Regions from separate parts of the Faecalibacterium sp. DFI.5.82 genome, predicted to be linked through region 1. Evidence: predicted binding sites of a transcription regulator. Region 1 holds the regulator's gene; the other holds the start of a gene.
The links. The regulator HrcA, encoded in region 1, represses chaperone genes, less so after heat shock. The targets are predictions, from matches to a motif close to TGTTAGCACTCNNNNNNNNNGAGTGCTAACA.
Positions count from the first base shown of each region.

Region 2: the regulator HrcA is predicted to act here: its motif matches at 1,700-1,730, upstream of P0G09_RS02255 (co-chaperone GroES).

Region 1 is NZ_JARFIS010000010.1:49,089-52,508, forward strand. Features, by position in the region: gene dnaK (molecular chaperone DnaK) at 1-777, opposite strand, end outside; gene grpE (nucleotide exchange factor GrpE) at 880-1,509, opposite strand; gene hrcA (heat-inducible transcriptional repressor HrcA) at 1,506-2,579, opposite strand; gene P0G09_RS12095 (stage V sporulation T C-terminal domain-containing protein) at 2,765-3,307, opposite strand; gene P0G09_RS12100 (Fic family protein) at 3,415-3,420, opposite strand, start outside.
Region 2 is NZ_JARFIS010000001.1:427,964-431,383, reverse strand. Features, by position in the region: gene groL (chaperonin GroEL) at 1-1,289, opposite strand, end outside; gene P0G09_RS02255 (co-chaperone GroES) at 1,338-1,622, opposite strand; gene P0G09_RS02250 (diacylglycerol kinase family protein) at 1,879-2,868, opposite strand; gene P0G09_RS02245 (ATP-dependent Clp protease ATP-binding subunit) at 3,389-3,420, opposite strand, start outside.

The sequences.
Region 1 (3,420 bases):
GGCAGTGATGAAGGGCAGGTTGATCTGGCTGCTCATTGCGCTGGACAGCTCGATCTTTGCCTTCTCAGCAGCTTCCTTCAAGCGCTGTGCGGCCATCTTATCCTTGCGCAGGTCGATGCCGTTCTCGTTCTGGAACGCATCTGCCATCCAGTCGATGATGCGCTGGTCGAAGTCATCGCCGCCCAGGTGGGTATCACCGTTGGTGGCCAGAACCTCGGTCACGCCGTCGCCCATCTCGATGATGGAGACATCGAAGGTGCCGCCGCCCAGGTCGTAGACCATGATCTTCTGGTCCTCTTCCTTATCGATGCCGTATGCCAGAGATGCGGCAGTGGGCTCGTTGATGATACGCTTGACGTTCAGGCCGGCAATGGTGCCTGCGTCCTTGGTTGCCTGACGCTGGCTGTCGTTGAAGTATGCAGGAACGGTGATGACTGCATCGGTGACAGTCTCGCCCAGATAAGCCTCAGCATCTGCCTTCAGCTTCTGCAGGATCATCGCGCTGACCTGCTGGGGAGTGTACTCCTTGCCGTTCAGGGTCACCTTGTGGTCGGTGCCCATATAACGCTTGATGGAAGCCACCGTGTTCTCAGGGTTGGTGATGGCCTGGCGCTTTGCGACCTGACCCACCAGACGGTCGCCGGTCTTGGTGAAGCCGACAACAGACGGGGTGGTGCGTGCACCCTCAGAGTTTGCGATAACAACGGGCTCGCCGCCCTCCATAACAGCCACGCAGCTGTTGGTAGTACCAAGGTCGATACCAATGATCTTACTCATAATGAAAGCTCCTCTCAAATTCAGAACGTTTTTTGTTTATGTGATGCTCAAATGTTACCAAGCGGATGTTATATTTGAAAACCCTTGCGGGGTCTTGCAAAATCACTCTGCCACAACAACGGTGGCATGGCGGACGATCTTATCGCCCAGCTTGTAGCCCTTCTGGTAAACCGTGATCACGGTGCCGCTCTCCTGCCCATCGGGGGCGGGGATCTGCTGCACGGCATTCATAAAGTTGGGGTCAAAGGGCTTGCCCAGCGCCTCGATCTCCTCCACATGGAGGGCGTTCAGCGCCTTGGCGGCTTTGTCCAGCGTCATGGTCACGCCCTTCTTGTAATTCTCGTCGGTGGTGGGGGCGTTGGCCGCCATCTCCAGCGTATCCAGAATGGGGATGATCTGGTTCACGGCAAAGGACACGCCGTCGTTGAACTTCTGGTCAGCCTCACGGGTGGAGCGCTTGCGGTAATTCTCATACTCGGCGGCCATCCGCAGCAGCTGATCCTTGGCCTGATTGGCATTCTTCTCAGCCGCGTCCAGCTTTGCCTTCACGGCCTCCAGCTCCCGGGCCTTCTTGTTGAAGAAGCCATCCTTTTTCTTGGGGTCTGCCGCTTCAGCGTTCGTCTCGGGAGCCGCTGCCTGCTCAGGTGCAGTTTCCGGGGCGGCCTGCTCGGCGGTGTTGGGCTCCACGGCAGGTTCTTCTGCCTGCGGGGTCTTTTTTGTTTCTTCGCTCATTCCAGGTCCTCCTTATAGATCACAGTCCGCCGGGGTGCGGCTGCCTGCGGGGTATCTTTTCGTTTGCCGCTCATTCCTTCGCCAAGCTGATCGGCAAAGGTGTGGAGCAGCGGCATCAGCTTCTGGAAGGGCATCCGGGTGGGGCCGATGAGGGCCACAGAGCCCCAGAGGCCTCCGCCCACCAGATACCGGTCACTCACGATGCACAGGCCGGGGATCTGAGGTTCCAGATCCTCGCCCAGCAGGATGCTTTCGCTCTGCTCTGCCGGGGGTGCAATGAGGGCGGCGGCCTGCTCTTCGTCGTTCAGCAGGCTCAGGATGCTGCCCACCTTGCCGTCCAGCTGGGGCCAGTCCAGCAGGTACTGCTCACCACCCAGATACACATGGGGCTGGGTGGAATCCTGCAGGATGGCGGCGGCGGCGCTGATCACCGGCACCAGCTCCGGGCTGATCTGGCTGCACAGCTCTGCAAGGAGCCGGGGCGACAGATCAACAGGAGCCACAAAGGTCAGGTTCCGGTTGAGCAGGGCGGCAAGCGCCGCTGCATTTTCCCGGGAAAGACCGGTGCGGACCCGCGCCACACGGGTGCGGACATAACCGGCAGTGGTCACAGCCAGCACCGCTGCGGCGCTGCGGCCCACCTGCACCACCTCGTAGTGGGCGATGCAGAGATCCTCAGCACAGGGGGTGCTGACGGCGGCGGTGCAGCCGCTGATGGCGGCCAGCGCCTTGGCGGCACCCTGTGCCAGCTTTTCCGGCTCGTGGTCGAGGCTTGCGAACACCGCATCCACACGGGCGCGGGTCACACGGTCCAGCGGCTGGTCATCGGTGAGAAGATGATCCAGATAATAACGGTAGCCCTTGGCACTGGGGACACGGCCTGCGCTGGTGTGGGGCTGCTCCAGCAGACCCAGCTTGGTCAGCGCGGCCATCTCGTTGCGCAGCGTGGCACTGGAAACTGCCATATCAAAGTAGTTTGCCAGCACACTGCTGCCCACGGGCTCGCCCTCGAGGCCATACAGCGCAACGATCGCCTGCAAGACACGCTGCTTGCGTGCATCCATCGTCATAGCGCCTGCCTCCTTCGTTCGCTTTTCGTTTCTTTAGCACTCCTTCTTCCTGAGTGCTAAGACCATTATATCCAATTTTGCGGCGCTGTCAATAGCTTCTCAGAAAAGTTTTGAAAGATTCATAATTCTGTCATAAAGGCCGCACAAAAAAGAGCCGCCCTGCGGCGGCTCTCCTATATAATAGATCATTCCTCCATCTGCTTTGCCAGAAATGCCGCCGCCACGTTCACCGCCTTGAGCTGGGCGGCATCGGGCTGGGCAGTGCGGTCCTCCGTAAGCAGGCCCACACTGCCGGTGACATCCCCCGCCGCAATGATGGGCACAGCGCACAGCAGCGCCCGGGGCGAGCCCTCACAGGGCAGCAATGCCTTTTCGGGGCTACCATCGCTCTGGTAGGGCTTGCGGCTGTCCATCAGCTTTTCCAGCGGCTGGCTTACGCTGCGGTCTGCCAGATCCCGCCTGCCCGCACCGGATGCCGCCAGAATGCGGTCCCGGTCTGAGACAAAGGCCGTCAGGGCAAAGCACTTGCTCAGCACATCCACATACTGGGCCGTCACCCCGCTCAGTTCCCCCATGGGCGAATACTTTTTGAAGATGACCTCGCCGTCCCCCGTTGTGAAGATCTCCAGCGGGTCTCCCCTGCGGATGCGCTGGGTGCGGCGGATCTCCTTGGGGATGACCACCCGCCCCAGCTCATCGATGCGGCGCACGATGCCGGTTGCTTTCATAAGGTTCCCTTCCTTTCCATGTTCCGGTTTTGCTTCCAGATTTCTGTGAAGTATGGTTATTCTGTGGAAACAGGAAGGGAATTATTCATTCAGCTCCGGCCGGAGCCTTACCT
Region 2 (3,420 bases), on a different contig from region 1:
TCGCACAGGGCGCGCACAGCGGGGATGGCGTTGATGGGAGCGGTGCCGCCGCCAGCGACAACGCCTTCCTGAACAGCAGCCTTGGTTGCGTTCAGAGCGTCCTCGATGCGCAGCTTCTTATCCTTCATCTCGACCTCAGTAGCAGCACCGACCTTGATGACTGCAACGCCACCGGCCAGCTTTGCCAGGCGCTCCTGCAGCTTCTCACGGTCGAAATCGCTGGTGGAAGCCTCGATCTGGTTGCGGATCTGTGCAATGCGGGCTGCAATGGCATCCTTATCGCCTGCGCCGCCCACGATGGTGGTGTTCTCCTTGGTCACCTTGACCTGACGGGCATGGCCCAGCATCTGGACGGTAGCGTCCTTCAGCTCATAGCCCAGATCAGCGGACACAACGGTGCCGCCGGTCAGGATAGCGATATCCTGCAGCATCTCCTTGCGGCGGTCGCCAAAGCCAGGAGCCTTGACAGCGCAGACGTTCAGGGTGCCGCGCAGGCGGTTGACGATCAGGGTGGACAGAGCCTCGCCCTCGATGTCCTCAGCCACGATCAGCAGCTTCATGCCATTCTGCATGACCTGCTCCAGCAGGGGAACCAGATCCTGGATGACGCTGATCTTCTTATCGGTGATCAGGATGGCGGCGTTGTCCAGAACAGCCTCCATCTTGTCGGTATCGGTGACCATATAGGGGGTCAGGTAGCCGCGGTCAAACTGCATACCTTCCACGATCTCGTTGTAGGTCTCGGCGGTGGTCTTGTTCTCCTCGATGGTGATGACACCGTCGGAGGTGACCTTCTCCATAGCCTCGGCGATCAGGCGGCCGATCTCGGGGTCACCGGCAGAAATGGTGCCGACGCGGGCGATATCGTTGCTGTCCTTGACCTTCTGGCTGTGGGCCTTGATGGTCTCAACGGCCTTGGCAACAGCCTTGCTCATGCCGCGGCGGATATCCATGGGGTTGGCACCGGCGGTAACGTTCTTCATGCCCTCGGTGACCATGGCCTGTGCCAGAACGGTTGCGGTGGTGGTGCCGTCGCCTGCGGCATCGTTGGTCTTGGTTGCGACCTCACGCACCAGCTGTGCGCCCATGTTCTCGAACTCATCCTTCAGCTCGATTTCCTTGGCAATGGTCACGCCGTCGTTGGTGATGACGGGTGCGCCGAACTTCTTGCCCAGCACCACATTGCGGCCCTTGGGGCCCAGGGTGATCTTCACGGTATTTGCCAGGGTATCAATACCGGCACACAGTGCCTTGCGGGCATCCTCGCCCTGCTTGATCTGTTTTGCCATAATCAAATCGCTCCTTCAAAGCTCAAATTTCAATTTCAGAGGGGAAACTTACTCCACGATGGCCAGGATATCGCCCTGACGCACGATGGTGCACTCCTCGCCGTCCACCTTGACCTCAGTACCGGAGTACTTGCTGGTCAGGACCTTATCGCCAACCTTCACGGTCATCTTGACTTCGTTGCCGTCCACGATGCCGCCGGGGCCAACAGCCACAACCTCAGCCACCTGGGGCTTCTCCTTGGCGCTGCCGGTCAGGATGAGGCCGCCCTTGGTGGTCTCCTCGACTTCAACGGCCTTGATAACAACACGGTCTGCAAGAGGAATGATCTTCATAGTTCTTGCCCTCCTATAATAAAAATATAATGAAAACTTTTTGGCACCTTCGGCCCGTTTCTGCTGGGCCTCCGGTTGTTTAGCACTCCTTTTCTCTGAGTGCTAAGTGTATTGTACTCATCTTGAACTGAAAAATCAAGACCTTTTTGATTTTTCTTTTTGAACAATTTGTGACCACCCGAAAAAGTATCCTTACATCGAAAAAAGAGCAGTTCTCTTTTCCGGAGAGACTGCTCTTTTTCATCCAAACATCTTCTTATTTTACGTCCACGCTGCTCCTTTTCGCCACAAACCGCTCATACGCCGGGGCGGGCAGGAGGATGCGGCCGCTCAGGGGGCGCAGAACAGCCTCCACCGCATCACAGGGGGCGCACTCGCCGTCGGCGGTGGCAACGATGGGGCCGCGGCCATCGGCGGGACGAAGCGCCACCCGCCGGGCACGGCGGTAGAGGAAGTAGGGCTTTGCCTCCTCGGTGAGCTGGCCGTTCACAAAATGCCGGCCGCTCTTGTACATCCCCAGCAGCTTGGCAATGGTCAGCCGCCCCACCCTGCGGACGATCATCACGTCCAGCCAGCCGTCGGCGGGGTCGGCCTCGGGGGCGGCAAGGAAGCCGCCGCCATAGGCCCGGCCATTACAGATGGCGCACATCAGGCAGTCCACGGTCAGCTCCTCATCATCAATGGTAAAGGTGACCCTGCGGCCGATGTGCCCGCAGAGCTGCTCCACGATGGAGAGCAGGTAGGACACCTCGCCGCCGCACAGGGGGATGCGCCGGAACTTGGGGATGCCGTAGGCCACCTGCGCGTCCAGACCCGCCGCGCAGATGGTGGCGGACAGGCCCAGACTGGTCTCCAGCAGGTCAATGGTCACTTCCCCGCCCGCCAGCTGGGCATCGAGGTCAGTGAACTCTGCCCGGGTACCATAGGTGCGCAGGAAGTCGTTGCCGCTGCCGTAGGGCAGGCAGCCCACGGCGGCGTTGGCAAAGCCCTGCACGCCGGTCATGGCTTCCATGAAGGTTCCGTCGCCGCCCGCTGTCCAGATGCGCAGACTGTCCCCGGCCTGCGCTGCCTCCTGGGCTGCGGCACGGGCCAGCTCCCGGGCGTGGCCCGCATATTCAGTGGTGTGGATGGTATAATCCGCCTCACTCCACCCGGCCCGGGCGGCAGCGGCTCTGATCTGCGGGATGAGCTGGACGGTGCAGTCCTGCTTGCCCGCAGCGGGATTCAGTAAAAACAAATAGCGCATGGTTTCCTCCTTGGGGCGTTTCGCTTTCTCTATGATAAACGAAAATGCCGGAGGATGCAAGGGGGACGCGTGCTCACCCTCTCAGTCTCGCTTCGCTCGCCAGCTCCCCCGAAGGGGGAGCCAATGCATCTACGAGGGAAGAGACGGCTTGCGGCTAAACCTCTCAGGCGCTCCGCGCCAGCTCCCCTAGTAGGGGAGCCCTTGGCAGGCCGTCGCGTTTTCGTGGTCTGGCGCTTCGCTCCTGTTTGCCCTGCTGGCGCAAAGTCTTATCCTTGCGGCAGGTGCCATTTTTGGAGCCGATAGGCGATCATTGCGAAAAATGAACCTTATGCCAAGGCCTCCCCTACTAGGGGAGGTGGCAAAACCGTCAGGTTTTGACGGAGAGGTTTAATACCGCCAGCACCCCCTAAAGGTCATGCCGCAATAGCCTCTCCCTTTGGGAGAGGTGGCATCCCGCAGGGATGACGGAGAGGGCGCAGCTCCGGTGAAAACCAACCCTCTCAGTCTCTCTTCGCCCCCGTCATGCTTTAACAGAGAGGGTCGATTCCTCCA